3 regions of the Zooshikella ganghwensis genome follow, and region 2 is predicted to be linked to each of the others. Evidence: predicted binding sites of a transcription regulator. Region 2 holds the regulator's gene; each other region holds the start of a gene.

Region 1 (10,622 bases), on a different contig from region 2:
GATTAATACACTCTTAAAAATCTACAAAAAAACTATTGAAAGTCATACTCAAATTATTGCTTTTTTTGCCGCAGTGTCACTCTGCTTACACTCTTTAAATGCAGGCGTATTTTATCATTCCTACTCTATTTTAGTTTTTGCGCTGTGTATTGCTTATCTATTGCCAATCTCGTTAAACAACAAACAACCAATATTAACTACTGCATATAAGAACTTATGCAGCGGAATTGTTATATTACTCTTTTGCTTACATCTCACAAACACCTACTGGCTCATTAGACCTGTTATCCCCGCACCTAATTCTTTTACTGCAACAATGGTGCGCTCATTTCCTTCAACAACGTTAATCATTAACCGTTGGATTGAAGCTTGGTATAAATATTATCCTGCAGAAGCCTTTGAGTGGACACAGTGGCTTCAGACTCATGGCGATAATAGTTGGTACTACTATTATTTAGAGGCCCGTGTGCGAGATGATATTGGTGAACAAGACAAAGCAGCAATGCTGATTACTCAAGCCATTGAAAATGCCCCTCAGCGTCAGCAGCAACACTTAATTGATTTTCAAAATGCTCTTAAAAAACAGATGTAATACACACTTATTCCCTATGAGGCTCCTACAAAAAGAGTATTCATAGGGGCTTCTTCAAAATTTACTAGAGCTTCTCCCCTCCTTTATCTTCACACACCTGTCCCTTAACTACACTATACTTGTCATACAGTCTTATAACGTATAACAAGGAGTGTTCAATGAGTGATCAAGCAGTGTTGATGCTGGTGACCAGCCACAGTCAACTCACGGATGACAAGACCACAGGTTTATGGTTTGAGGAGTTTGCCGTACCTTACGAGCAAATAAAGCAAGCTGGCTTTGAGATCACTGTTGCCAGTATTCAAGGGGGAAAAGCACCCGTAGACCAACAGAGCCTGCCCAAAGAGGGGGAACATGCAGAAGCGATGATGGTGCTAGAAAATACCATTCCCCTCACAGATGTGGCCCCTGCTAATTATTGCGGTTTATTTATTCCTGGGGGACACGGCACTATGTTTGATTTACCTAACAACCCGGCCGTTGCCTATGCCATTGGTTTTTACATTGAAAAGCATCAACCGGTTGCTGCGGTATGTCATGGCGTTTGTGCCCTAATCAATGATATACCCGGTTATGGTCCCCAGTTTGTCAAAGGGCGTATTTTAACCTCATTTACCAATGAGGAGGAGCATGAAGTAGGTATGACCAACCACATGCCCTTTTTATTGGAAACCCGGCTGCGTGAACTTGGCGCTGATTATCGTGGGTCTGATAATTGGTCCGATCATATTGAAATTGATGGCTTATTAATTACGGGGCAAAACCCTCAGTCTAGTGAGAGCACAGCAAAAGCGTTTATTCGTGCTTTAAAGGATTAATTTTCTATTTGTTTTTTTACCCCCTCCTAACCTCCCCCTTCAAGCAAGTGGGGAGGGACTTAATGCAAAAAATATACTTTATGAACCGCATATTCCCTCCCCTTGGTAAGGGGAGGGTTAAGGTGGGGTTTGTACTGCATACCGTAAACTCAGTACTTATATTTACGCTCATTTAACCCCCTCCTAGCCTCCCCCTTCAACAAGGGGGAGGGACTTAATGCGAAAACAAGGTAGAGTAACTAAAAGTTACGGCTCACCCCCTTCTCAATAAGATGCAAAGTTCAAGTGGGGGTTAGGCTTTATATTTTAAATTTGTCATGTTACCGTCACTAAAAAGCAACACATGGACAGTAAGTTGAGCGAAAACTGTGCAGTATATGAGTCACTCATTACTACTTAACGCTATCGTTTCGCTTATAAAAAAAGAAAGGTAGTAGGCGTACTATGAAATATCACTTTCTCTCCCGCTGTGCTTTAGGCACATCACTCGCCGTAATTCTCTCTGGTTGTCAACACTATACCGAGCCTGCCCCAGCAACGTTAGTGGGCTATGCAAAACTACCTGCTGACAGCTTTGCTGAAGGGCCAGTGGCTGGTAAGCGTTTAGGGGCATCACCTATAAACGGCAAACATACGCCTTTTAAAAAAGGACAGCCGATCCAAGGTTTTTCAGCGGTTTTAAAAAATCCCGATGGCACCTTTTTAGCGATGTCAGACAATGGTTTTGGTAAGGTAGAAAACTCTGCAGATTTTAATCTGCGTTTATATACTATTCAGCCTCAGCTAAAAACAAATGGTAAGCCTGATGCAGGTAAAGTTGAGGTAAATGGCTTTATTGAGCTACACGACCCTGATCAAAAAATTCCCTTTGCTATTGTTAACCACTTTACGCAACAGCGTATTTTAACTGGTGCTGATTTTGATATTGAATCTGTACGTCGTACAGCAGATGGCACGTATTGGCTAGGCGATGAGTTTGGTCCTTTTATACTGCATGTGGATGCCAATGGCAAAGTATTAGAAGAGCCCTACCGGCTACCCGATTTTAGCCGGACAGGCCATTATTTAAATTCACCACAAAACCCTTATTTAGAAGAAGGCTCCAGCGTTCGTATTATGAATGCCGCTGCTCAACATGCAGCACAACAGGGTGCAAAGTATCAGCCGGTGTTTTCACCTTACCATGTGATGTTGCAGGATAATAATCCAAGGGTAAGCCATTACGCCCGTGATAAAGACACCCCCAATGGTTTAAAGCTTGCGGCAAGTGATGTATTTGATATTCAGTCGATTCAGCAAGCGGGTTACCCTGTTGTTACCTGGACAGTGAATGATCTTCCAAGAATGCTAGAACTTATGGCGCTTGGGGTGGATGGTATTATTTCTGATCGTCCAGATTTATTGCTAACGGCAGTTAAGCAGTTTGATGGCAATAAAGATGGTAAGCCAGATTATCTAACCCCTGAAGGACTGATTGACAGCCAACGCTTTGATGCCCAAGGTCATCGTGGTGGTCGTAACTTGCGCCCCGAAAACACGTTACCGGCCATGGAAGTCGCGTTGGATAACCTGATGACAACGCTGGAAACAGACATTGGCATTACTAAAGATGGTGTAGCTGTGCTCAGTCATGACCCTTACTTAGAGGCAGAAAAATGTCGTTTAGGTAATAACCAGCCTTATACAGAGCACCAACAAAAGCTGATTAAAAACCTTACCCTAAAAGAAATTCAAACTAGCTTTATTTGCGATAAAGTATTTCGTGGTGATTCACAAGTTAATGACCCCAACCTATCACCTGTCACTCTAGCGTTTACCAAACAAGTGGGTTTAGAGCATAGCTATACACCACCCAGCATACAGCAGGTATTTGACTTCGTGCGTTTTTACCAACGGTTCTATACAACAGGCGCAGGTAAAAATCACCCACTCGCTGTTAAGCGTAGTAAAGTGGCTGAGCAGGTTCGGTTTAATATAGAAACGAAATTAAACCCTCGCAGTGATCGTGATAAACATGGTGTCGTCTATAAAAGCCGAACTGTAACACCTGAAAAAATGGCAACGATTTTGGCGAATACCATCAAACGCAATGGATTAACTAAGCGAGCGGATATTCAAAGCTTTGATTTTCGCTCACTGTTATATATTCAGAAAAACTATCCCACTATTCGCACCGTTTACCTGATTGGTGATTTCCCCAATAAAGGTCCCTATGCTGATGATGGTACCAACTTGCAGGATGAAAAGGGAAAGAACACGCCTTGGTTAGCAGGGCTATACTGGCCCTACCGCAACACTACCTTGGTTGATAGCATCAACATCAATCGTAGCAGTGGCTTTGAAGGTATGGCATTAAGCGCAGATGGCAATACCTTGTTTGCAATGCTCGAAGCACCTGTTATTGATAGCAAAAAGCGTGAGTTGCTCATTCATGTTTTTGACCTTAAGCGTAAGGTGTTTACAGGGAAAAACTATCGTTATCCTATGGCAGATAAGAGCAAAGCAATAGGCGACTTTACCATGATCAATGCTAAACATGGGTTGGTCATTGAACGTGATAATGAAGAAGGTACCGCTGAAGCCTTCAAAATGATCTACCTCATTACCCTACAAGACGATGGTCAGGTTTCAAAAAAGCCGTTGGTCAATTTAATGGCGATTAAAGACCCTCATCAATTAGCCGATAGACAAGCTGGTGATTTTGGTATCAGCAACGGTAAGTTTGCCTTTAGTTACACAACCATTGAAAACATTGAAGTGTTGGACGAGCAGCATATTGCGGTAATGAACGACAATAATTACCCATTCAGCATAGGACGTCATTTAGCGTCTAAGCAGCCAGATGACACTGAGTTTATTGTGTTACGCCTACCTGAAAAGTTAGATTTATCACAATAAAATTGGCGAACAATTTGTTTTTCTCACCACCGTTAGGGCGTAATACTTCATACGTCCTAATGCCCATTATAGACTCTGGGCTAATGTCTACAAAAGTGCTAGTGTCTTTTTTAACCAAATAGGTTGAAAAGGAGACACTATGCCACTACGTCTGAAGTGCTTGATCAGTTTTATTATTATCTTGTTAACAAGCATTGTCTGGATCAAGCCTATTGACCAATCCACCGATGCAATTGTCACTGAGCACTTAAAAAACGCTGCTGTTACGTTTGCCGCTGCACGATTGCTGAACGGTGCCATCTCTGTTGTACAAGGCACTGAGTTATCAATAGAACCTGTAGGTATAGGTCTTACCTTTAAAGCTGGGGAAATACTCGACCCAGTGAATGATATGGTAGAACGGTTTTCCTGGGTGATGCTGGCCAGTACTACTTCACTCGGTATTCAGAAGCTGTTGATACAAATGATCAGTGCCCAATGGTTTAACATTATGCTTTCAACAATGGCGGCTTTGTTGATCTTCGCAATATGGATACCACGTGCAATTCCACGCACTCAACTCTGGTTTACTAAGCTGTTTTCGCTGCTGATTGTGGTTCGCTTTGCCTTAACAATTGTTGTACTCGCTAATCATTTACTGCAGGTTCACTTTCTTGCAGAACAACAACAGCAAGCGACTGAGCATTTACAGATGACAACGCAGGCAATTGAAGATTTTCAACAACAGCATATGGAAGCGTCTCAAGAAGATAAATCATTTATGGACTCACTGCGTGATCGTTGGAATCAGGTGAGTCAACAGCTTAATCCCTCAAAGCAATTTGAGGCATTACATGCTAAAGCAAATCAAGCGATTGAAGACATGATGTTATTAATTGCCAGCTTTTTGCTACAAACTGTTTTATTACCACTATTGTTTTTATGGGTGCTTGTAAAAGTGTCTGGGTTTATTATGCGGTTTGAAGTCCTTCCTGCTAAAACGCTTACCTAACCACACTACTTAACCCCCTCCTAACCTCCCCCTTCAACAAGGGGGAGGAATTAAAAAAACCGTACAATTTATTCTATTCCTTGCAACAAAAAAGCGGAATGAATCACGCAACCTATTGCTATACTTATTATCCCCTCCCCATCAAGAGGCTGTCGCAAAACTACTACACTTGCAAATACTGCGTTAAAAATAAACTCAAAGTACTCATTTATTAAGTATAAACTCCGCCTTTTCGCCGACTTTTGCCTTGTCTTTGCTTCGCTCATAACCTTTTGCGACAGCCTCTGAGTAAGGGGAGGGTTAGGGTGGGGATGGAAAATTAATGTGTTAAAAATACGCAAGCACTAACGACATATAAAATGGAATAATAATAATACCCATGCCTGTACTGGCAAGTACTGCAACTGCGGCTTTTTGTGGTTGAGCATCCAACTCAACAGCTACTGCAATATTATTCGCGGCTAATGGCACCATCGACATTAGTAAAATGCCGTACATAATCGTGCGATTAAAACTGTGGAAAACAAAGTGATCAATAATAATTGCAATGATGACTGCTGCAGGCCAAAAGATATATTTAACGATAGATGTGACTGCAATAAATTTCATATCAATATGACTACGCGATACCTGTGCTAACCCTAGTCCCACGATCATCATACCCAATACAGTATAAGCTCCTTTAAAGGCTTCCAGGCTTTCTGCTAAATTAGTAGGTAAATGAAAGCCCGCTAAATTTAAAAGCAAGCCCGTTGAAAATGCGTAAATTAAAGGTAATCGAGATATTTTGCGCAGACTATCCTGAATAGTAAAATTACCGCGTGCAGTAATATAAAAGCCAACCGTGCTCTCAAATACCATAAAACCCATTAATGAAAATAGCACAACCGCAACGCCTTCTGCATCAAATAATGCCATTGCAATTGGCAATCCAAAATATCCGGTATTCCCCGTACCTGAAGAAAAAGCAAATAAATTACGTGTATTATCTTGCCATAAACGCCCTCCCCAGAGAAAAGCTATAAAAGCTAAGCTACAAGAAATACAAAAAAACATTATTGGTAGCATGGCATAGCTGAGCTTAATGGGTGCTTCCATCATGCCTGTAAAAATAACAATAGGCGCTACAACATAAATAAGAAGAGAAGAAAACGTACGGGTATTAAGAGGAAGGCGCTTTCCGGCCACATAGCCAAGCATAACAAGGATAAACAAAAAGGTAACTTTACTCAGCAGTATGTCAGTATCCATAGCAAGGGGTCCAACGGGTTAGGAAATAACAAAGGCTTATTGTACCGGATATCCGTTAGATGAATAATACGTAATATATGAAGCTTTACCTCGATCCAAATACGCCTTTGACTACGCCCTTCACGAATCATTTTTAGGGTACAAAACCCATTGTCTGACAAAATAATTATCTATACCCAAAACGAAGGGTTTTTATACCCCAAGGACACAAGGGTGCGGCCGTCAAGCGATGAAGCCCCTGGGCAAGTTTACTGCTGTGAAACTTGCGGTAGCCACTTTAATTGATATAACAGCACTGCTGGGCGGTTATATTAATAAGTGACTGGGGTGGCAGTTAAATGCTCCTCGGCAATTGCTCCTGCATTGCTCTACTACATGACATCCATGTCATTATGCATAAACTGCATTCCCACCATCCTTGGTAGTCAAGAGCGCTGACAACAAACCCTACTAATGTGTCGGGAACACATTAGTACAGCTTCGCTGGCCCGTTAGGGTGAGCGCTATGGATAGCGCACATAAAAATGATTCGTGAAGGGTATATTTACCAATGTTGACGATGTGAGCGCAATATTAATGTCAGCTAAGAGAACTCGAAAAGGTAAGCCACTCTTAACATAAGCCATCTAATCTGACTGTCCTATTCTTAACAGAGCATATCAATGTTGTTTTATATAACAGTTAATAATATGCTTGTTGACGAGCCTTATAAAACTACATAAGTATAAAAGCATATAACATCAATTACTAAAATGGACATAGTCAATGACAGAAATAATTATTCGTTATTTTCATTATATTGGCATTATTGGTTTAGGTGCGACACTTGTAGCAGAACACTTACTTATTGCTAAAGAACTCACATCACAGCAAATTAGAAAAATCGCAATTGTAGATGCTATTTATGGTATTAGCGCATTAGTGACCTTAACTGCGGGGTTACTTTTATGGTTCGTGGTAGGAAAACCTGCAGACTATTATCTTAAGAACTGGATTTTTCACACCAAAATTTCACTCTTTATTTTAATTGTTCTTCTTTCTATTTACCCTACCATATTTTTTATAAAAAGCCGCAAAAGTGCTTTAAAAAATATATCCGTATCAAAGTCTATTCCTATCATTATTCGAGTAGAGTTAACTTTATTTTTGTTAATGCCTTTACTTGCACTTTTGGTTGCAAGAGGCTACGGCAGTTTTTAAACAGGAAGGGATTTTTTGATGGGTATCATATCGACCAAAAATGCAGAACATTATACCTGGGGTGCAATGTGTGATGGTTGGCACCTGACTAAATCAGCAAACTTAAGTGTTATTCAAGAGTGTGTACCTCCGGGCTGCTCCGAAGTTAAACACCATCACCAACAATCAGAGCAATTCTTTTACGTTTTAGCAGGTCAAGCCACACTTGAAGTCGAAAACCAAACGTACATATTGAACACTAACCAAGGTTTCAATATAACCCCAGGGGTCAACCACAAGCTCAGTAATCAGGGAACTGTAGATTTACACTTGCTGGTGATTTCATCTCCTCCAAGCCATGATGATCGTATTCCCCTGGAGTGATAAAGCTCAAGTTGCCAGATCTACATTCACCCATTATGATCAATGGTTAAACGGATAAGCAGGTGTTTTAAATGAAGTACTCAATCACTATTGCGCTGGCTGTACTGCTTGTAAGTACCAAGGGAATAGCCGACATAAGCCCTACAACCAAGAATGAAATTGCCCATCTATTAGAGTTTGTCCAAAACACCACATGCAAGTATGAACGAAATGGTGAGATGCATGCAGGCAGTGAAGCAGTAGAGCATATTCAAAAGAAATATGACTACTTTCAAGACAAAGTGAAAAGCACTGAAGATTTTATTCGTTATAGCGCTACCAAAAGTGAATTATCTGGCAAGCACTATCGTATTCATTGTAAAGGGGAAGCTGTACAAAACAGCTCATCCTGGTTATTGAAAGAGCTAAATGCCTACCGCCAGTCTACACATTAGTTCATAGTAGATAGCAGGCAGGCATCTCTGTAGTAAGTTACTTAACCAACCAATCTACAAAGGGGGATGGGGAGGGTGAAATAAAAAATAACGCCGCTACAATTCCACCCATTAACACCGAATTTAATGGATTCTTAAAATCGATAGGTTTTAATGCCGTACCAAAAGATTTTTTAATTCGTGCACCTGCAATATCAACACTGTATATTTCATCAAGTGTGAGATGAATCAAAAAACCAAACGCAATTGCAATACCACTACCCCAGGCTAATACTGGGTTAGCTTGCAGTGCATAGTGACAGAGCGCAATTGTAATCGACATAAAAAATGCACCTGCCAACAGTGAATGGTAAATACCCCGGTGCACGCTAAACTTTGCAAATACTTTATAACCAAGAATGCGTACACTTAAAAATACGGAAAAACCTATTAACAGCAAAAAAGGTGTGGCTGGCACTGGTTTTAGGTGTGTTACGACTAACACGACTGACCCAACAGCAAGCGCGGTAAATAACGCTTTAACTGGCTTAGCATGATCAGAATCAATATCAGGCAAAACACCACCAATACAAATAAGCAGCCATGTTGTCAGCGCTTGGGAGATTGATAGCCAGCCTTCTCCCAATCCCACAATAGATACAACGCCACCTGCTGCTGCGGCAACATTAATGTGTGTGTTAAAGTTCGCCATAAAAACCCAAAATTACTTAGCTTAACTCGAATACTAAATCGCTAATATTAACCATTTGTCGTATATATAGCTAATCGGACTTTGGATTACTTGATAAAAAGAAGGAACCGTTTAGAAGCGAAGTTGTTAAAGGATAATCTGGATAGGCTTTATTGTTGAATAAGCAGTGTGGTGCTAAATATACTCAATACGAATGGTTTTTAGGTGCGGCCATCGAGTGACGAAGCCCCATGAGCCTATATTAATAGGTGATTGGGGTGAGGGGTGAGGAGTGAAGATAACAAAACCTAGAAATCATTCGTGAAGGGTATTTACTCTTGAAGCCATAAATGCCCTATGTGGACAAGGGCATTTAAGTTCAGTGTTATTGGAAATAACACGAAGAGTGTAAGTAAACTAGTGTCTTACGCCAATCTTGAGCAGCGCAATTGAACTAGTATCATCATCATCCATAAGACAGTGACCAGCCACTACACAGTCAATATGGTCATCAGGCTCTGGTAGTTCACCTAACAAGTCCAAAGACCCTATCTTCTCTACCCAGTCACCATGAGGTGTGGCATAGCGAATTTGAAAATGGTCTGGATCAATTAGCCGACGATACAACCAGGGAAAACCATTGATGGGTTTATCGTGGACTACCACCCAACCATCAGCTGTAGTAATCGCCATTTTAACTCCTTTTACCCTTTTGTCGTTTAATATCCTGGAAGCCCAAACTGTATAAAAGAATGAAGGTAAAGTGTACAAGCTAGTTCTCATACCGATACCATTCTGCATATATCAGATTTAATTCTTCTATCTTACATCGAATAAACTATGTTAAATATATCAAGCTTCACTGTAGCAAACGAGCCTGGGTATAAATCTGCTACTACATCAATTATTTAGTAAACATGTATACCAATATATTGGTCTACTACCAATTTCTTTAATTAAGAAAACAGCGTTTCAATATTTACCTGCACTGACAATCAATAAACGCTCATTACATGCAACGAGCTTTAGTTAGGCACTACACTCTATAATAAGTATATATATGTACTTAACCCTTAGCTCAATTGGTCAAATTAAAAAATACATCATATTGTGTATACCTATTTTAAGTCAATTCGTTTATCGACCACTATTAGCCGTTAAGCAGTAAACTGACATATACCCTTCACGAATCATTTTTAGGGTTTATTGTCAACGCTCTTGAACACTAAGGATGGTGGGAATGCAGTTTATGCATAATGACATGGATGTCATATAGTAGAGCAATGCAAGAGCTATTGCCGAGGAGCGTTTAACGGCCGCACCCTTGTGCCCTTGGGGTATAAAAACCCTTCGTTTTGGGTATACTTGCCTTTAAACTCAGAACAATTGCAAATCCACTTTTTGC
Region 2 (10,622 bases):
AAAAGAAGAGCATAATAAGTAAAATTAAATTTATGTTGATGCTGTTATGGCCTGCTAGAAAGTAAAACCACAAGCCAATAAGTGGCATAATTAACATATGAGAAAAACTATAGCTAAGGAGATGCTGATTTAGCCACTTTGAACTAAAAAATTCAAACGTCATGAGGGTTAGCCAACCAAGCATTAATAACCATGACTGTAAAGTGTATACAGTATTATTTTCAACAGATAAGCTTGATAAACCTGTAATAGCGAAAGCAATAATACCAATCACTTTTAGGTGAGATAGGCGAATATACCCTTGTTGAAGAACTCGCTCGGCGTGAAATGCGTTATCTATTTTATAATCTTTATGTTCATCTAAAATACGCAATAATAAAAAAATACTTACAGCGGCAAAACAGTTGGCTATATCATGCCATATTGGTATTGCGTCAGATGAGCTGTGTTTGACAATGGCTGAGACTGCCAGGTAGAGTGAAATTGCTAATAAGGCGTTGGCTAATGGAAAGCGCTCTTTTGCCCAGGCATGTATTCGATAAACCAAAGGAGAGTCATGAGAAAGTGTGCTTGCCTGTGCCATGTAAAGATCTCCTGTTTCCCTACGATAAATGAATGGAGATTACTCCTGTTGTTTCAGCATGTGTCCCCCTCCTCGAGTGCCTTTTATTTTATAAAGCTATTTGAGTACGTTGCCCAAAGCTTATTTTTATCATATACCCTTCACGAACCATTTTTAGGGTTTGTTGTCAGCGCTCTTCACCCCTAATATTTTTTATATGACAATAAACCATATTCACGTTTACTGATATTATTGTCTTATATATTTTCGGCTTACCCTAAGCTAGTTTAAGTTGTGTTATACACAATAATGGTCTTGAAGAGTGATGAGCGAAAATACTTATCACACTGGCGATGCATCAATACGGCTAAATGATGATACTAAAGTACAACCCTGATCAACATATTATGACTTAAGATCCAATTCTCATTATATGAATATTTAAAATGTATACAACATGTTTGTTATTGTTTTTTTTGTGTTAATTATTTTGTTAGACAAAGCTCTTGTATGTAATTATCTGAAATTTTTTTGGATCCTGAATTTTATGGAGAGTATAAGCATTGTACAGAATTTAATAGGTCAGGTTGGACCCATCAAAAATACTTCGTTGTGGGTATTTTTCATAAAGCAGTGATGATTTGACTAAATGATTGTCTAACAAGTAAGGGAAGTGAGTTTGAGTGCAGATAAGAGATAATTATGCTGCATTTTCCATCAAGAGCTGAGGGGTAAAATGACAGGTAAATGTACTACCTTTACCTAATTCACTGATGATTTCAAGATGACCATAATGTCGCAATAGAACATGTTTAACGATAGCGAGTCCCAGTCCAGTTCCTCCCGTCATCTTAGAGCGACTGGCATCGGCTCGATAAAAGCGTTCAGTCAAACGAGGAATATGCTTAGGGTCGATACCAACACCATCATCCATCACTGACAAGTGAGCACCTTTTTCGTCTTCCCACCAGTGAACATCAATAGCACCTTTGGCTGGTGTGTATTTAACGGCATTGAAAATTAAATTTGAAAACGCACTGTGTAGCTCACGTTCGTATCCCATTAAAATTGCATTTGGGCTACAGACAAAACTAATTCTATGTTGCTTTTCCCCACTAAGTGCTTTGGCATCATTAATGATGTTAGTGAGCAGTGTTGCTATATTAACTTCTTGTGGATCACTGATTTTATCGCTGGTTTCCAAGCGTGATAACAGCAGTAAATCACTTACCAGGTTTTCCATTCGATCAGACTGCTGTTGCATTTGCTGAATTGCACGAAGCCAGCGCTCGGGAAGACTGTCAGCATTATCGGCAAAAGTTTCCAAATAACCGCGGATAACGGTTAGTGGTGTACGTAATTCATGGGATACATTAGCGACAAAGTCTTTGCGCATTTGCTCAAGGTTATGCAGGCGTGTGATATCACGAGCTAACAGTAAACGATCATTTCGACCAAACAGTGTAATGGTAAAGAGCAAATGGATTTGCTCAGTGATGGGCGAGGGTATTTCTAACGGATCTGCATAGCGCTTTTCTTCAAAGTATTTACCAAAGGCAGGATCACGTATTAGGTTCGTGATGAGCTGACCTCGATCTACAGGTGAGCGAAATCCTAATAGCTTTTCCGCAGCATGGTTCCACCACTCTAAGTTGCCATGGCTGTCAATCATCACTACAGCATCTGATAGTGCTGCTGTTGAGTCTTGGACTCTGTCAATCACTGCTTGTAAGCGCGCACGGGACTTTTGATGACTTCGTTGTAGCCGGTAAATAGCATCAAAAATATCGCCCCAGATACCACGACTTTCTGGAGGTTCATTATTGGTGAGCTCACTTTCCTGAAGCCAGTGGTTTAATTTATAAACCTGTAACAAGGTCCAGAAGAGGTAACTACTTAAGGCTACAACTAGGGTCCAAGCAAGCTCATCAATGGCAAGCCCAAAGATGACTACAATGACTGCCCCAAAAAACAATCGTTGTGGCATGGTTTTCCAATCTTTGCTGACTAACCTTTGGTGGAAAAACGATAACCTGTGCCACGCACCGTTTGAATCAAGCGGTCATGGCCATTGCCTAGAGCTTTACGCAGGCGGCGGATATGGACATCAACAGTACGTTCCTCAACATACACATTGCCACCCCAGACTTGGTCAAGCAGTTGACTGCGGGTATAGGCACGTTCTTGATGAGTCATAAAAAATTGGAGCAGGCGGTATTCAGTGGGACCCATATCAGTAGGCTTGCCATTGATGGTCACTCGATGACTGACAGGATCAAGTTCAAGTCCTTCAACGCGTATGGGCTCTTGTGGTTCTTGAGCGCCTGAACGACGTAAAACTGCTTTTAGGCGAGCGACGAGTTCACGTGGTGAGAAAGGCTTAGTGATGTAATCATCTGCCCCAACCTCTAGACCTTGTATTTTGTTATCTTCTTCTCCTTTCGCGGTTAGCATAATGATAGGAATGCCAGCCGTCATTTCGTCCCTTCGTAAGCGCCGAGCCAATTCTATTCCGCTAGTACCTGGTAACATCCAGTCCAGCAGAATGAGGTCTGGCTTTTTGTCAATGATAATACCGTGCGCATCTTGTGTATTGTCTGCTTCCAGACATTCATAGCCAGCCATTTCGAGGGCGACTGCAATCATTTCCCTGATTGGGGCTTCATCATCAACAATAAGTATTTTTTTGCCAACCATGTTCAAGCCTTCTCTTCGCTCTACGGGTCAGCAACTCATTACACAGACTGTTTGTTACAATTAAATGACAAATAAAAGGCTATTGATTGAAACCTTTTAGGCATTTAGCAGATATGCCAAATGGTCCTAACTGTTACCAAAAAGCAGTCATAGTGCCCAGGAAAATGAGTAATCCGACCCAGTGATTATTCAAGAACGCAAGAAAACAACGCTCTCTGTTACGTCCATGTGTCAAATAGTGCTGGTAAATAAATAGCAAACTTGCAGCAATTAGACCAGTATAGAATGGCCAGTCAAGCTGTTGGATAATGCCTACAATCACCATCAACAGTAATGCAAGTAGCTGTAAAATAGCAATTATCAGGTTATCCGCCTGGCCAAATAAAATTGCAGTGGACTTGATGCCAATTTGCAAATCATCATCACGATCAACCATAGCGTACTGGGTATCATAGGCTACTGTCCATGACAAATTCGCGGCATAAAGTAACCAGGTAGTCACTGATAGCTCTCCGGTCTGTGCGGAAAATGTCATTGGAATACTCCAAGAGAACGCTGCTCCCAACACAACTTGTGGGAAGTGTGTATAACGCTTCATGAAGGGGTAGCAGGTTGCAAGTGCAAGTGCACCAAAAGATAGCAGTACAGTATAAGTGTTCGTTTGCAGAACCAGCAGAAAAGAAAATAGTACTAAAACAAAAAATAGCCAAATTGCTTCTTTCGCTGAGGCTTTACCTGTAATTAATGGGCGTAGTTGTGTTCGTTTAACATGCCCATCAAAGTGACGGTCAGCGAAGTCATTAATAACACAGCCTGCACTGCGCATTAAAAAAACACCTAATGAAAATATAATGATCAGGCTTGTATTGGGTAATCCCTGTGCAGCAATCCAGAGGCTCCAAAGGGTCGGCCAAAGTAAAAGGTAGGTACCAATCGGGCGGTTGAGCCGCATGAGCTGACTGTAAGCCCATAGGCGGGGCCATTGTTGCTGGATTACACGCATATTGACGTTGTTTTAATGGTCGTTTGAAGGCGATGAGGTGGTAAGTATATCACTTGCAGCTGGCTTGCCAATTTGTTCGTTTTCGATGCTGTGAAGCAAAAAGGGTAAAAAATATTCAGTGATCATGAGTGGCTTTTGACTCAATAAAAATCTGGATCGTCGTCCCCACACTTGTTCTGAAGGTAACGGTAAGTCGTGCTGAATAGGTAAATCAGCGGTTTTTAATGTTGTCAGCTCAAATTGTGGTAAGCGTATAATGTTGGCATTACCAAATAAAAAATGGCCAAGGGGCTGCTCTTTGATAGTAAGCAAGTCCTGGTAATTACCACTCAGTGTTTCTTTGGGAATGACAGTCCTTGCCAGTATGCAAGGTTGCTGTCTGACAAACAGTGTAATTTCACGGATGTTGGTTAACGTATCTGGGGTAATACCCAAATACTGTTGCTCTTCTTTAGTTGCTGTGAGCCATTGTTGTCTATGCAGGTGAACAGATACCTTGCTATTGAAGTGTTTTGCTAATTGTTCTGTTAATGAGCCTGGGTGAGTCAGCCAGTGTTTAAGGTGAGGGCATAACGGATCGTGAGCAGGCCACTTATGGGTAGGCTGCCAGCAGTGTTCACTGAAAAGCTGCATGTTGGAATAGCGGTTAAGGTTCATAATTCACAGCAGGATGCTTGAAACGGTTTGATGTTGCAAGGTGCAAACAACAGAAAAATAACTTTCATGTTAGTGATGGTCAATAGCATGACAACAGAGTCATGTGTTGCGTATGGAACCACTATACACCATACGTTATGCTGGCATTAGCCATCAATAATGGTTTAGTGAGGAAATCGAGTGAGCATGGAAGCATTTCGTAAGTGGCAGTGTACAGTCTGTGGCTTTATCTATGATGAAGCTGATGGCTGGCCTGATGATGACATTCCCCCTGGAACCCGCTGGGAAGATGTACCTGAAGAATGGATTTGTCCTGATTGTGGTGTATGCAAACAAGACTTTGAAATGATTCTTCTTGAATAATGTTGGACTGAGTTTGACTTTAAAAATTTATAAAGCAACAGGTCATGTGTGTCATGGAACCCCTCATTATAATTGGTACTGGGTTAGCGGGTTATACCCTTGCAAAAGAATATAGAAAGCATGATTCATATTCACCGCTTACATTGATCACGACTGATGATGGTCGTTATTACTCTAAGCCAATGCTGTCTATTGGTATGAGCCGAAAACAAATTGATACGGCAGATGCTCAGGAAATGGCCGAGCAGTTAAATGCCACTATCCTGACAAATACCCGTGTGACTGCAATTGATCCTCAGCATCACCTGATCAAGATAGGCAATGACGAACTTCGTTATCGCCAGCTTGTTTTAGCGTGGGGTGCCGATGTACTCCAGCTTGATGTTCAAGGTGACGGTACGGAGGAGATATACTCTGTTAACAACTTGCAGTCTTATGAGATTTTTCGCAAGGCAGTATCAGGTAAAAAACGTGTTGCTATCATTGGTAGTGGTTTAGTGGGCTGCGAGTTTGCCAATGATTTGATAGCGGCTGAACATCATGTGGAGTTGATCTCTCAAAGCCATAGCTTAATGCCTAAGTTGTTACCAGCTGATGTGGCTGCACCGTTGCAAAGTTGTTTGCAAACACTTGGTGTACGCTTTCATTTTGGCGTTGGTTTAGAAGAAGTAAACCGTATAGAGAACGGACTGGAACTGACCCTGACCAATGGCAAGCTTATTCATACGGATGTGGTGTTATCAGCAATAGGTATCAAACCTCACATCACAATGGCGCTTGAAGCCGGGCTTGAGGTTAATGAGGGTATTCAAGTTAATCATTTATTGGAAACTTCTGCACCTGATGTATTTGCTTTGGGAGACTGTGCAGAAGTAGAAGGACATGTCCTGTTGTATGTCATGCCGCTTATGGCATGTGCCAAAACATTAGCACGTACTTTAGCAGGGCATCCTACGCCATTACGTTATGGACCTATGCCCGTGGGTGTTAAAACGCCTATTTGCCCTGTTGTGGTTTGTCCACCACCTCGAGGATGTACTGGGCAATGGCAGATTCATGCCGAAGGTTTAGATGTTAGGGCGTGTTTTGTTAAGGATGAAAAACTATTCGGGTATGCGTTAACAGGACGCTATGTGAAAGAAAAATATGCGTTAAATAAACAGTTAACAATAAACTAATGGGTGCTATCAAAAGGGCATTAGCAAAAGGCCGGTATCAAAAAATAAATAATACTTATAAAAAAATTATGAGGGACAGAGTGTGCATAAGCCAGAATTAATTTCTGCAATTGCTGATCATGCATCAATGACGAAGGAACAAGCTTCTCATGTATTAACTGCAATACTGGATGAAATACAATTGGCACTCAGTCGTGAGGGTGATGTTGTGCTCATTGGCTTTGGTACTTTTTCCAGGCAACATCGAAAGGCACGGATAGGCAAAAACCCGCAAACAGGACAGCCAAAAGAAATTCCAGCAACCAATACTGTGAGTTTTAAAGCAGGTAAAAAACTAAAAGAAATAGTGAATGGGTGAAGTAAGATGATAAAGCTGAAATTGTTGTTATGGGTTATGGGATTATTGATGGGACGAGCCAGTAAACGCAATGAAAAATTACGAAAAAAATTAGATGATAAACAATTAACGGTGCAATTTCAGACAGATGATCGGCGTGTTGCTCGTCACTTTATTATAGAAAATCAGAAAATTTTGAGCCGGTCAGGCGTAGCCGATCAGCATGACTTCGCCATTTCTTTCAAAGATGCAGGAACGGGGCTTGCGGTATTAACTGCAAAAAACGCTCAGCTTGCTTTTATGCAAGCCATTCAAGAAAAGCAATTAATTGTGACGGGTGATCTAAGCCAAGTAATGTGGTTTCAAGGGATTGCTAAATACTGGTTACCTCGATAATTACGCTGATTTAAAAAATTGACTGAGTTGTTCGATTTCGCTTTCGCACTCAACAATTGATGCAACAGCATTAGCTGCATTTGCAGGGTTTAACTCTAAATACTCATATAATTGAGGAATAATGCCTTCGTCAGGCGCATCACCAATGCCGTGCTGACGCAATAGTCGGCCAGTAATATTTAATAAGTGTGGATATTCTTGATGAGTACCAGAATACTCAGCCTCATTCTGGTAGCGAATGGCTGTGCAAACCTCTTCAGGCATATCCCATATTTGCATTAACCAACCGCCAATCTGGTCACGAGATACACCAATAATATGCCGTTCAATATCAACATGGTTAATATGTGGATTCGCTTCTATATGGCGGCAAATAAGCGAAAAATAAGGTGGAAAAACATAAGCTAACACTAAATAACCAAAATTATGGAGTAATCCACATAGATAAGAGAGTCCGAGTTCAGGACGTTTTTTTAACGGAATTTGGCGTACTAAGGATTCGACCGATGTGGCAGTAAAAGCAGCCTGGTGCCAATACGGCGTGAAGCCATGGGGGTGATCTTTAGGGGGTTGTAAAGCTTTACCCAACGATAGGCCAATTGCCAGGTTAATCACCAAGTCAAAACCCAGTACTCTGACAATAGCATCTTCGATGGAGCGTACTCGACCAGGGGCCGCATAGTAAGGAGAAGAGGCCCAGCTTACGACTTGGGCTGCCAGGCTGGGATCACGTTCCACAATGTCAACAAGATCTTTCACAGCTGCATTTGGATCAACACGAAGTTGAATAATACGTTGTGCTGTTTCTGGTAGAGGTGGAATTTCAATGGTTTGCTCTAGTCTTTGCTTTATTCGAAGAGAGGTAAAGTTTTCTACAGCTAAGGTTAATTCTTTAACATCAGTATTTGTATCTGTAGTAAGTGGCCGGTTTGGAATTTTTTCTGTTACCTGCATTGGCGTGGCGTTTTGCAAAATTTGCTTGAAATCCGCCATTCTTATCTTGATAAAGTGGCCTAACTGACCTGACTCTAAGTAAAGCTCATTATGGTCAAATAAACGATCATCAACAATGGTTGGAAATCCAGTGAGCTGTGGAATACCGGGCAGCGCATCAACCCCTTGGCTTTGCAAAATATGCTGTAGATTTTCCGGAGCAATAGCTGTGAGGTTTCGACCTAAGCGCTCATTTAAAGTGTTTAAGTCAATGAGGTGATCATGAGGAAAGATAAGTTGTAATTTCCCCTCATTATCCTCTAACACAACTGACACAGCGACGTTTGGTGGTAGGGTGTTAGCTGGCCTCATAATTTGCTCATGTCCTGTAATACCATATGAAATATGCTCGCTTTCCAGCAATTTTTGTACTTGCTCAGGAATAGGCATTGGACTAGTACCTTTCCGACTAAACGATTAAATCTTTCAATTAGTGTAGTCAAAGAGCTACTGGTCGTAGTAAAGAATGGCAAAAAACTATGAAACCATTTTGCATTCAACAATAAATAAGCGGAAAAAAATAATTGAATGCTCTGTTACTTAAAAAGTAGAAAAAAATTAAAAACAGAAACCCCAGAGTAAAACTCTGGGGATAAGTTTAAAAGTAGGATGGAGGGGGAGGTGGTGGTGGCAAGTCATCATCTGAATCTGGCCAGTCTGGATCATCACCGTCACCGGGTGGTTGTGGTGGCACTGGGATGCCTGGGTCATCATCATCGCCATCACCGGGTGGTTGTGGTGGCACTGGGATGCTTGGGTCATCATCATCGCCATCACCGGGTGGTTGTGGTGGCACTGGGATACCTGGGTCATCATCATCGCCATCACCGGGTGGTTGCGGTGGTACAGGGATATCTGGGTCATCACCATCGCCATCACCAGGTGGTTGCGGTGGCACTGGGATGTCTGGATCATTAGGGTCATCTGGCCAACCTGGCCCATCAGGATCGTTGGGGTCACTTGGATCATTAGGATCTGGCCAGTCAGGCCCATCAGGATCGTTGGGGTCACTTGGATCATTTGGGTCCGGCGAATCAGGATCGTTTGGATCGGGCCAGCCAGGACCATCAGGGTCATTAGGGTCACTTGGATCGTTAGGATCTGGCTTGTTAGGGTCGTCAGGATCACTCGGATCAGGTGTACCTGGATCTGGGTTAGGGTTAGTATCCAGATCAACGTATTTTTTAATCCAGTCATTATAATTCGCGACTTTGGTATAAACGCCAGGGTAGCCTGGACGAGCACAGCCAGAACCAAAGCTAACAACGCCAACTTGGTATAAGGTGTTATACCATTTCACAAAAAGTGGTCCGCCGCTATCACCTTGACATGAGTCTTTTCCACCCTGGCGATAGCCCGCACAAACCATGTTATCTGTCAGTCCATAATAAGCCTGCTGACATTCTTGTTGAGAGACAATCGGTACATCAACCTCGCGTAACTTGTTCGGAAGTGCTCTTCTGAAGTTTGCTTGTGTGCTACCCCAGCCAGCAACAGTAGAAGTTGCACCTGGTTGTGCTGCTGAATGATGGATATTAGTATCAGCAAGCTTTATTGTGCTGACATCAGCTTTGATAGGGCGACTTAATTTTACTAATGCAATGTCATTATCTGATGAGCGACTGTTATATCTAGGATGTGAAATAAACCGCTCAATAGGAATAACTTCACCTTGCCGACTATTGGTTCGGTCAAAGCGTCCCACTGTTACGTTTCTGACTCCCTTACAGTGGGCTGCAGTTAGAACCCATTCCTTGTTAAGAATGCTGCCACCACAACCACCAAGCCATGCCATAAATTTTCGTTCTGCAAAATTTGACTCTCGTCCACCGACTATTTCCTGTGTCGGTTTTGAATTTTTTGCCTGTTGGTAGTTGGGATTGATAACAAGCTGTTCGGGTGCGGCATGAACGACACTTGCTACTGCAATAAATAATGTGGATAAGGACAGTTGAATTGTCTTTATAGGGGGTGACTTATCTTTCATTGGCTAAGCCCTGTTAATGGGTGTAAATCTCGCTTTTCAAATTGGGTGTTTACTCTTTGTAATGTGGATTCCTTTATAAATGTGCTTTTTTAAAGGTGTCCATATATTTACCGGTAACACTATTACCGGAATAAAGTCACAATAATTTGGTGAAAATACAAAGAGTATTGTTGGTACTTATAATTAATTTGTTTTTTTAGATTAATTTTATTTAAAGTGAGAAAATAGTAACTGTTACACCAAAGAAGAATATTTTTAATAAAGGCGAGGTTAATTTTGTTTTTTTAGTTTGCTCTCATAGTAGATATGTATAAGAGTAGAATTTTATTATGTGGTTTTTATCCCGGTATACTCTTCGCGACATTTTATTTATATGCAACTTATATGTAACCTGATTTATACCCTTGCGTAGTTTATTACTTCTTGATCTAACCAGCGCTCAATAATGG
Region 3 (10,622 bases), on a different contig from region 2:
CTACCCCCTACCATGTCACCAGCACATGCGAGTGAAGAAGCTGACTTATTAGAGGATCCACAACAAGCGTTGGATTATTTCCAACAGATGGAAGTGGAAACTGTAATTTGCCAGGAAAAGCACATGGGATCGCGTGCGATTGTGCAAATTTGTAAAACACCCGATGTCTCTCGTCGGGTATTTGGTATTCAAAGTGAAGCTATTGGTTGTTGTTATACACGGACAGGACGGCGATTTTTTAATGATGACACATTAGAGCAAACATTTTTACTTGAGGTTCAACAAGCCGTCACAAACGCAGGCCTGTGGGATACACTCAAGACTGACTGGTTGACCCTTGATTGCGAACTGATGCCCTGGTCATTTAAAGCATCAGAATTAATCCGCCAGCAATATGCCGCTGTAGGTTGTGCAGGAAATAATGTTTTACCTGTCGCCAATCTGCTCCTTGAGCAAGCAGCATTAAGGGGTGTTGATTTAAATGGCTTAAACCAACGCATTGCAACACACCATCAGCATATCAGTGGCTTTAGACAAGCTTATCAACAATATTGCTGGTCAGTAACTGAAGTGAATCAGCTAAAACTAGCGCCTTTTCATATTATGGCCAGTGAAGGTGCAATGCATACCGATAAAAATCACCAATGGCATATGGCGCATATCAGTGATCTGGCTAAAGCCAGTAAAGGCCTTATTCAAGCGACTGATTATCGCATTATTCATCCTGCAGAAGAACATGAGTGCCAAGCAGTCACCCAATGGTGGCAGAGCCTACTCGAAAAGGGATCAGAAGGCATTGTGATCAAACCCATGGACTTTGTCTGTCACACCAATGTGGGCTTGGCTCAACCTGCATTAAAAGTACGTGGCAAAGAGTATCTGCGTTTAATTTACGGTCCCAACTATGATGCCCCTGAAAATTTGGTTCGCTTAAAGAAACGAGGATTAGGTAAAAAACGTCGTCTTGCAATTAAAGAGTTTTCATTAGGACTAGCAGCCTTACAGCGCTTTGTAGGTCAAGAGCCTTTACGGCGTGTGCATGAATGTATTTTAGGTGTGATTGCACTGTCTGCAGAACCAGTTGATCCACGTTTATAAGCCTGTTGGAGCGTTTACAATGTTATTAACCTTATCCTTACAAAGTGATCCTGAAAACAATATTAAAGCGACAGACTTGAGCTACCTATTACATAAAAGTCCAGATCGTATCCACAGCTTTTCATTAAGTCACAATACTGCGCATGTCTTCTATCCTCAGTATGATGAGGACCAATGCCAGGTCGCTCTTTTACTTGAGGTGGATGCTATTGGCTTAGTCCGGACCTTTCGAGGACCAATGTCATCCAAACAACTTACTCACTATTTAAATGATCGCCCCTATACAGCTAATTCTTTTATGAGTGTGGCCTTGGCAAGAGCCTTTCGTTCTGCCATGGGAGGTCGCAGTAAAGAGCGTGAAGCACTAGTGGACAGCAAACTTCCATTAACAGTTCATATCCCGGTATTACCCTGTCGAGGAGGACAACCTGTTTTAGAAAAGTTGTTTTCTCCACTTGGTTATGAAATTTCTGCAGAACCTATTGCCCTCGATAATCAATTTTCAGAATGGGGTCATAGTCATTATTATCAGGTCACATTAAAAAACAAATGTCGTTTAGTCGATTTACTTTCTCATTTATATGTTTTAATGCCCGTGCTTGATAACGACAAACACTACTGGGTAAGTGCCGACGAAATTGAAAAATTATTATTACGCGGGGGTGATTGGTTAGCGCAACATCCCGCTAAAGAATTTATATCATTACGTTATTTAAAGCATAAAAAGCACTATGCTCAAATTGCTTTGGCTGCATTGGCACCAGAACAAATTGATGCAGAGGAAAAAGCCGATCAAGCTGAAGCCGAACTTGAAAAACCACTGACACTAAATCAACAACGACAGCAAAAAGTAATTGATACCTTACTTGCCCATCAGGTCCAATCCATTCTTGATTTAGGTTGTGGCGAAGGTAAATTAATGAAGTTACTGGCAAGCCATGCGCAATTTAAATCTATCGTTGGTGTTGATGTTTCATCCCAAGCTTTAGATCGTGCCAGTAGCCGACTTCGCCTAGAACATTGGTCCGAAAGACAACAGCATCGTATACAGCTTTGGCATGGCTCTGCATTCTACAGTGATTCCCGCTGGACTTCATTTGAGGCCATTTGCTGTATAGAAATGATTGAGCATATGGATGAAGACCGACTCGAAGCATTTATTGAAAATGTCTTTAACATTGCACAACCCAAACTGATCATCATCACCACTCCTAACCAGGAATATAATGTAGTATTTGGTTTATCTGAAAACCAACGAAGACATAGTGATCATCGCTTTGAGTGGACACGAACAGAATTCACAACATGGTGTCAGTGCATTGTGGATAACTATGATTATCAGGTAATGCTTGAAGGCATTGGAGCCAATGACCAAAGCTACGGTTATCCAACACAAATGGCCGTATTTACACGCAGTACATAATTTACCCATAGCGAAGAGTCAGCTTATGAGCAGTACAACCCAGCAATTAATGAAAAAAAACCTGCTGCCGGGTATTCCTCCATTTTTAAGTGACGCAGTACATTACGAAGTCATCATGGGCTCCATGGCCTATGGTGTTTCAAATGATAGTTCCGATATGGATGTATATGGATTTGCGATCCCACCTAAATCAGACATATTTCCTCATTTACGCGGCGAAATTCCAGGCTTTGACCTAGCACAACCAAAGTTTCAACAGTATCAGCAACACCATATTTATGATTCATCCGCATTAGGTGGACGTGGTCGAGAATACGATCTGACCATCTATTCTATTGCTAAATATTTCCGCTTACTTATGGATAACAACCCAAATATAGTGGATAGCTTGTATGTTCCAAGAAACTGTATTTTACATAGTACAGCCGTGGGCGAACGAGTTCGGGAACAACGCAAACTGTTTTTACACAAAGGGTGTTGGGCAAAATTTAAAGGTTACGCTTATGCCCAAATGCATAAAATGAAAACTAAACAACCTGAAGGCAAACGCGCCAAAATGGTTGAACAATATGGTTACGACGTTAAATTCGCCTATCACGTTGTCCGCTTACTCTTAGAAGTAGAACAGCTTCTTATTGAACAAGACATGGACTTAACCCTTCATAAAGAACAATTAAAAGCAATTCGGCGTGGCGAGTGGGATATACAACAAGTCGAAGAGTTTTTTATTAAAAAAGAACAGCATTTAGAACAATGTTACGAACAAAGTAAGTTACCCTTTAAAGCTGATCAAAGTGCTATTCGACAACTATTACTAGAATGTCTAGAAATGCATTACGGCAGCCTTAGTGAGTGTATCAGACAGCCGGGTTTAGCCGAAGCCACGCTGGACCAAATACAACTGCTTATAAATCAGTATCAGCAGCGAATAAAATAAGTCTGCTAGCTTTTTACCCCCCTCCTAGCCTCCCCCTTTGAAAAGGAGAGGAACTAATTGGGCTTACCTGAAACCAAAGATGCCTTATGCTTGCACGATCTCCTCCCTCTCCTTGGTAAGGGGAGGGTTGGGGTGAGGTTTGTGGTTTTATACTGCAAGCATCTTATTTGCCCGCTAGCTTTTTAACCCCCTCCTAACCTCCCCCTTTGAAAGGGGAGGAACTGATGGTGCTTTACCCGAAACAAAAGTTGTCTGCTGCTTGCACGACCTGCCCCCTCCCCTTACAAGGGGAGGGTTGGGGAGGGGTTAGCTAAAAGGCTGCCGCAAATTTTAGGGTATTAATATATTAAAAGGTTATCCTTTATGATTTGGATTAGACGCTTCAATATCCTGTTCTGAGAAAAGTGGATACCCATCAGGTCGATTATCATTTAACCTTGTTCTGAAGTTACTATCTTTTAAAGGAATGGTCGCTTTTCCATAATCAAAGCTATTTAATTTATTGCGCATTTCTCGATTAACAATACCATCCCCCACCAATTCGTACCAACTCACTATAGTGGGTGTCACAAATTGACCATAAGGGTTTTCAGCAATTTCATTCGACTTTGCAAAACGCATTGCATGTGTAGAAATACCATCTTTATGATAAACAAACTTCACATGAGTCCCTTCAAAAGGTGCGTTTGAAGCTGGCTTTGTATATAATTTTCCATGTGCACTGTAACTTGCATGGGTGATTTTACCGTTGGTCGTCCAAATAGCGACATGCTCCCAATCATGACGATGACCAAAAACATCTATCCACGCGGCTACCTGATCTTTTTCAAAATATAATGCGTAAAAATGACCACAAAACTGATCCTTGCCTGAAGTGGTGCAAGCATATCGATGAAGTGTATTTGAAGTATTTAGAAAATTATTGTCATCACAACCTTCGGCTAGTCCACCCGAATTTTTTAAACCTGGGTTTTTTCGTCCATCTCGACTTATACCTGCTGCAGGAAGGCAACCATCGGTATCAAAGTCAAAAACAGGCTCTTGAGTGTTTATAATATTATTAGCAGGAACTGCTTGATCAAGCTTATTAAAGTCATCCGCATGCGTCATTGTCACTAACAACACACTTATTGCAACAGGAATATACGATGCAGCTTTAATCCTCATTTAAAAGGTTCCTTTGTAAACGATGAGCTATAATTCAAAGGCTGTAGTTATTATTCTTATTATAAAAATAAATTTAATACTAAGTTTGCAGACGCAAATTATATTATCGCATCCATGACCAAACTACATTATAGGCACATTTACAAACAAGATATAAAGAGTATCAAGATGTATATTATTTTATAGTTTATTCATTCAACACCTATGTAGCCACTTTTATTGTAATAGCACAAATACATTTACAGCCTCATTAAGCTAAAATGGAAATCATTACTTTTTTACCATTTACATAGTTATTGTAAACGAATTAAAGCAACAAAAATGATTACAACTAATTACTTGATCAAAGCAAACAAGTAAAAAAGAAAATAACACCAACAAATTATCGTCAACATGTAACAATTTAATTACAAAATAGCATTATTCTTTTATCACCTTCGTTACAAGGAAACCGCTTTTGTGAAAACACAACTACAGTCCATACTAGCAATATGTTTAACAACTACATATATTAGTTCATGCGCTTCAAATGACTCACAACCCATCAAAAAACTAGAAATTGACTGTCGTACATCTCAACCTTCAGCACAAAGCAAAGCACCTGTTAGTGGTTTAACGTTAATAGGAACATCAATCGCTGATGCTGATTTTGCCACCTCAGCAGCAGAGATTGTCAGCTATGATAGCTGTACAGATAAACTTTATGTAGTCAATGCCCAAGCCGAGCAAGTAGATATCATAAGCTTAAATGATCAAGGCAAGCCTTATTCTACAGGCGTGATAAATCTACAATCAGCAGGTAAGCATGCTGGCATTAAAATTGGTGCTGCAAATAGCGTTGCAACGCATCAAGGGCTGATTGCTGTTGCTATTGAAAATGCAAATAAACAGGCACATGGCATTATAGGTTTATATCGCTCAGATACTCTAGCATTGATTAATACATTTCCTGCTGGTGCACTGCCTGATATGGTCAGTTTTTCAAAAGATGGTCGCTATATTGCTACTGCCAATGAAGGGGAACCAAGCTCAAACTATCAAGTAGATCCAGAAGGGAGTATTACGCTAGTCGATTTAATCCATGGACCACTGAATGCGGAAATAAAACAAATTAACTTTAAAGCATTTAATAAAGCTAACTCTCGTAATCATGAGCTACCAAACACTGTTCGTATTTCTGGCCCCAATGCTTCTGTTGCTCAAGACCTTGAACCAGAGTATTTAACATTTACTGATAACGGAAAGCTTTTCGTTTCATTACAAGAAAATAATGCACTGGCTAAAATTGATGTAGAATCAGCTCAGATCGATGCTATTTTAGGTTTGGGTCGTAAATCATGGGCATCCTATGGGTTAGATGCATCTAATAAAGATAATGTCGCAGGCCATCTTAAATATTACCCACAGCTTGAAAGCCTATATATGCCTGACAGTATTGCCAGTTATACGGTTAATGGCAAAACATACATTGTAACAGCCAATGAAGGTGATGGACGAGAGTATGGTTTTACCACCACTCAACACGTATGTGATCAATTAAGCTATTCCTGGGATAGTGAGGATTTCAATGGCACAGATGATTACACCACTAAAGAAGGTTTTTGTATTGCTCACTCTGATGAAATACGTGGCAAAGAACTGAATATCGCGAAAGACCACCCTTTAGCCAAAGCACTTAAAGATAAGAAAAAACTCAGCCGACTCAAGCTTGTTAAATCCAATAAAAAAATTCCTGCAAGCAAACCAATAGAATTATTTGGTGCTCGTTCTTTTTCCATTTGGGATGAACATGGTCAGCTTGTTTATGATAGTGGAGATGACTTCGCAAAAATTGTTCTAACCAGCGAAAAACAGCACTTTAATAGCACTAATGACAACAATGATAGCGGTGATGACCGTAGTGATGATAAAGGTGTCGAACCCGAAGCTATTGAAGTCGCTTATATTAATGGTCGCCACTACGCATTTATTGGTTTAGAACGGCAAGGAGGCATCATGATTTACGATATTTCTAACCCTGCAATGGCCAAATTTATTACTTATGTTAATAATCGTAACTACCAAGAAAGTGTTTGTACAAAAGTTGATGATGGCGAATGCGATAACGGCATTTATAACCCTAAAGCCGGAGATCTTGGTCCAGAATCAATAGAATACTTCCAGCGCAATGGGCAACATTTTCTTGCCGTTGGTAATGAAGTAAGCGGTACTACCTCTGTTTACCAAATTAATCTTTAGTTTTATTTTAGTCTTTTTTGAATAAGAAATAATTAATACACAAAAAAATGGGAGAAATAATATTATTTTCCCCCATAATAACCTATTTGGGATAACAGAGCCCTTGCTAGGGATAAGAAGTATTTTAAAATGACTTGTGCACGTAATTTTCTTTATATTATCAGCAGCATTCTGGCTATTTTTTCACCCGCCATAATAGCTAAAACCGTAAATTCAAACTTAGTAGGTAAAGATTTACCAAAATGGCAATCAGGGTATTTAGATATTCATCATATTAATACAGGGCGTGGCGATGCAGCGTTTATTGTTTTTCCTGACAGTACGACATTATTAATTGATGCAGGGGATATCTCTGAGTCTCGACCTCGAACCTTAACAGCAAGAAACGCAACGCTTGTACCAGATGATTCAAAGACAGCTGGAGAGTGGATTATTGACTACATACGTCAGTTTCATCCAAAAAAGGAGACAGCCAACTTAGATTATGCTTTGATCACACATTTTCACGAAGATCATATGGGTGAAATTGATGAAACCTCTAAGCAGTCAAAGCTTGGTGACTTTCAGGTTACTGGTATAACAGAAATTGCTGAGTCTATTCCCATAGTTACTTTGATTGATAGAGCCTATCCTGGTTATTCATTACCAGAACCTATGCTATCTGAAGCCTATAAGAACAAAATGTATTATTCTCAAGACCTTGATGATCAATCTTTTATGAAAACCATGGAAGCTTATTGGCATTTTATTGCTTGTCATAAGAAACAAGGTATGCAGATACAAAGTATTGATGTCGGCTCAAAACAGCAAATCAAGCTGAAAAATCACCCTAATAAATACCCTGAATTCTCAGTGACTAATATTCATGGTAATGGAAAAGCATGGACAGGATGGAACAATACAACATTTTCACTGTTTGATGATGGAAAAATACCAGGAGAAAACAATCTAAGTATAGGCATTCGTATAAGTTATGGGCAGTTTGACTATTATACTGGAGGTGATATTTCAGGTAATGATGACTACGGCTCTCCTAACTTTTCCAGTGAAGAAGCCAAAGTAGCTCCAGTTATCGGTCCCGTCGATGTTGCTACGCTCAATCATCATGGTAATAGTGACTCTCAAAGTACCTTCTTTGTTCGGACTATTCGCCCTAAAGTCTGGATTCAGCAAAGCTGGTCATCTGATCACCCCAGCGATGAAGTATTAAGCCGTATCTCATCAACATCACTTTATCCTGGAAAGCGTTATATTTTTGCAAACAACTTGTTAGCCGCAACGAAGAATGTCATTGGTTCTAAAGTAAGCAAAGCTTACAGTTCAACCCAAGGACATATTGTTGTTAGAGTCTATGAAGCAGGAACAAAATACCAAGTTATTCTATTAGATGATTCAACAATTGAACGGAAAGTAACTGCAGTGTTTGGACCATTTGAGTCGAGATAATTTGCTGACTGTGATAACGATACCCTGCCAGTCTTATCCCAGTAGACTCATTCGTTATCCCAGCAAGCTTTTGTTTTATCCCAAAACCAATGACTTAATCCCAAACTATTAGATTTACCCTAGTCCGCAGGATAGAGTGGTAAACATATCGAAAAGCGATAATAACGTTTTTCTATAGTAAGCTTCATTTTCAGTTTAATTATCGGACCTCATAAAATAGGGATAAATTTTATGAACAAAATACTTACGTTTACTGCTCTTGTCGCCTGTATTAGTGCAGCAGCCACAGGTTACGCCAATAATGACCCAACAGCTAACTCCTTAGAAATAAAGTACGTCAACGAATATGACTTAGTATGGTGGGACAAAGGCTCTGGGGGGGATCATGATGGCAGCTATTACAGCCCTAAACCACCGGCTGGTTATTACCGGCTAGGTCATTATGGACATGGCGGATATGGTCATCCTACTGAAGCATCTGTTGTCGTTAAAGCGTTGAAGCCAGGCTTGTTAGAGAGACCCGTCAGCTATTCTAGAATATGGAAAGACTCTGGTTCAGGGGCAGATTGGGACGGCTCTTTTTGGCAACCAAATCCACCCAATGGCTACAAATGCTTAGGTACCGTTGTTAGTCGACACCATGGTCAGCCTTCTCTAGATGAAGTACGCTGTGTTAAAAGTGATCTTGTCGTTTCAGGTAAGCTAGGTGGTTGGATTTGGGATGATAGTGATACGGGGGCAGATGATGACTTTGGCTCCTGGAAAATTGTGGCTAATGATGCAAATGGCATCAGTGTTAATTCATTTGTAGGTAATAATAGTCACTCTGCACCTGGCAGCAGTCCATTATTTTACGTACTTAAAAAGGCTTCAATATTAGCAGCAAAATTATCACAGGCTGAAGTAACAAATTTGATTAAAAAACATGGACCGATTTTATACCTGCACCCAGATGAAAGGTATAAGCTGGACTCTCCTTTTAGATACATCAATCAAGCATATCTGGTTAACTCTAAAGGTAATAAAATAAAGACTTCAACTGATACCTTTAAAGCCAACTATGACTACATAAAAGCAGCAGGTAACATTAATAGCAATGTTAAAGATAACATCTGGTTAGAGCCGGCTAATGGCGATGCATCAAGACCCGGAGACTTAAATGCCGCTAAAGCCATTGTGCACATCAAAGATACCATACCAGGTTATACCGACATTCAATTCTGGTACTTTTACGCATACAATGGACCAGGCACTGCCAAAGTGAGATTTGGAGAAATCTATAACCATACTGGTGAATTAAAACCATTTGGCGAGCATACTGGTGATTGGGAGCACGTAACACTTCGTTTTGATAATAGCAATAAGTCGCTAACCTCCGTATACCTATCTCAGCATAGCTATGGTGAACAAAGAGCACCAAATCAACTTGAGTGGGATGGTAGCCATGTCGTTATTTATTCTTCAAAAAATGGCCATGCCAGCTATGCTTCGCAAAGTGATAATGATCATAGAGTACTACACAAGTGTATCCAGGAAATCTTCGGCCACTGTGTTGGACACCTAGATGTAGACCTTAAAAACTATACCGCCAAAGGTAACCGCTTTAATACATATGAAGATGGTAAATACCATATTGTAAACTATACACCTACTAATTGGGCTGAAATGGAGTTTAGATGGGGACCTGTCAAAGATGTTCATATGACTATTGAACAGGCTGAAAAAGTAGCAAGAGACTTCTTTGGACCTTTCATAGGTGGATCTCCTGCAGCTTCAATTGGTGCAGCGTTGTTCTCTAAATTTTATAAAGAGAATCAAGGTGGTCCAACTAACATTGGAACCAAAGGCGATTGGAGTAATAATGAGTTTTAAATGACTCAATTAAGTACTATAAAATAGTTGAATCTGCCTTTCATGAGCCCTCTTAGTTACTTGCTAACTAAGGGGGCTAAGTGTTTTCTTACCATATGCTACTAGACAACCAGAGCACCTTTAAATTTTTCAGGATAGTGCTTCTTAAGTTCAGATAAATACTTTTTTGCCAGTGGCACTTGCTGATCATATTCCAGATAGATGATCAACTGGCTGCTACTTACTGACTGTACTCTAAAAGGGTTAACCACATAGGAACGGTGAACCTGAAATAAGTATTCACTTTCAATAAAAAATAAAATTTTCTTAAGTGGAATACGGATAATTTCTTCCTTAATACTATCATTAACTAACTTAACAACAATACAGTAGTTTTTTTCAACCTTGATAAAGAGAATACTTTGCAATATTGGCGTAATATGACTTTGAATAAGCGCATTG

The links. Region 2 encodes PhoB, which activates phosphate uptake and scavenging genes when phosphate is short. Its sites were predicted from a motif close to TGTCATANNNNTGTCANA; they were not measured.
Region 1: the regulator PhoB is predicted to act here: its motif matches at 1,724-1,741, upstream of KHS79_RS22325 (esterase-like activity of phytase family protein).
Region 3: the regulator PhoB is predicted to act here: its motif matches at 5,020-5,037, upstream of KHS79_RS14360 (choice-of-anchor I family protein).

What each region holds. Positions count from the first base shown of each region.
Region 1 covers NZ_JAEVHG010000023.1:28,857-39,478, reverse strand. Annotated here, with positions in the region: gene KHS79_RS22335 (O-antigen ligase family protein) at 1-592, shown strand, start outside; gene KHS79_RS22330 (type 1 glutamine amidotransferase domain-containing protein) at 751-1,410, shown strand; gene KHS79_RS22325 (esterase-like activity of phytase family protein) at 1,855-4,308, shown strand; gene KHS79_RS22320 (hypothetical protein) at 4,448-5,299, shown strand; gene KHS79_RS22315 (AEC family transporter) at 5,627-6,550, opposite strand; gene KHS79_RS22310 (DUF2214 family protein) at 7,316-7,750, shown strand; gene KHS79_RS22305 (cupin domain-containing protein) at 7,769-8,113, shown strand; gene KHS79_RS22300 (DUF5329 family protein) at 8,185-8,547, shown strand; gene KHS79_RS22295 (metal-dependent hydrolase) at 8,585-9,238, opposite strand; gene KHS79_RS22290 (hypothetical protein) at 9,635-9,910, opposite strand.
Region 2 covers NZ_JAEVHG010000004.1:26,348-36,969, forward strand. Annotated here, with positions in the region: gene KHS79_RS07905 (UbiA family prenyltransferase) at 1-583, opposite strand, end outside; gene phoR (phosphate regulon sensor histidine kinase PhoR) at 1,263-2,549, opposite strand; gene phoB (phosphate regulon transcriptional regulator PhoB) at 2,570-3,259, opposite strand; gene ubiA (4-hydroxybenzoate octaprenyltransferase) at 3,393-4,262, opposite strand; gene KHS79_RS07925 (chorismate--pyruvate lyase family protein) at 4,275-4,919, opposite strand; gene KHS79_RS07930 (rubredoxin) at 5,106-5,282, shown strand; gene KHS79_RS07935 (FAD-dependent oxidoreductase) at 5,336-6,460, shown strand; gene KHS79_RS07940 (HU family DNA-binding protein) at 6,543-6,818, shown strand; gene KHS79_RS07945 (helicase) at 6,825-7,193, shown strand; gene KHS79_RS07950 (HDOD domain-containing protein) at 7,194-8,576, opposite strand; gene KHS79_RS07955 (serine protease) at 8,785-10,173, opposite strand; gene recG (ATP-dependent DNA helicase RecG) at 10,570-10,622, opposite strand, start outside.
Region 3 covers NZ_JAEVHG010000009.1:209,867-220,488, reverse strand. Annotated here, with positions in the region: gene KHS79_RS14380 (polynucleotide kinase-phosphatase) at 1-1,098, shown strand, start outside; gene KHS79_RS14375 (3' terminal RNA ribose 2'-O-methyltransferase Hen1) at 1,118-2,521, shown strand; gene KHS79_RS14370 (nucleotidyltransferase domain-containing protein) at 2,547-3,458, shown strand; gene KHS79_RS14365 (NPP1 family protein) at 3,813-4,625, opposite strand; gene KHS79_RS14360 (choice-of-anchor I family protein) at 5,085-6,863, shown strand; gene KHS79_RS14355 (ComEC/Rec2 family competence protein) at 6,993-8,309, shown strand; gene KHS79_RS14350 (Vps62-related protein) at 8,541-10,181, shown strand; gene KHS79_RS14345 (ATP-binding protein) at 10,283-10,622, opposite strand, start outside.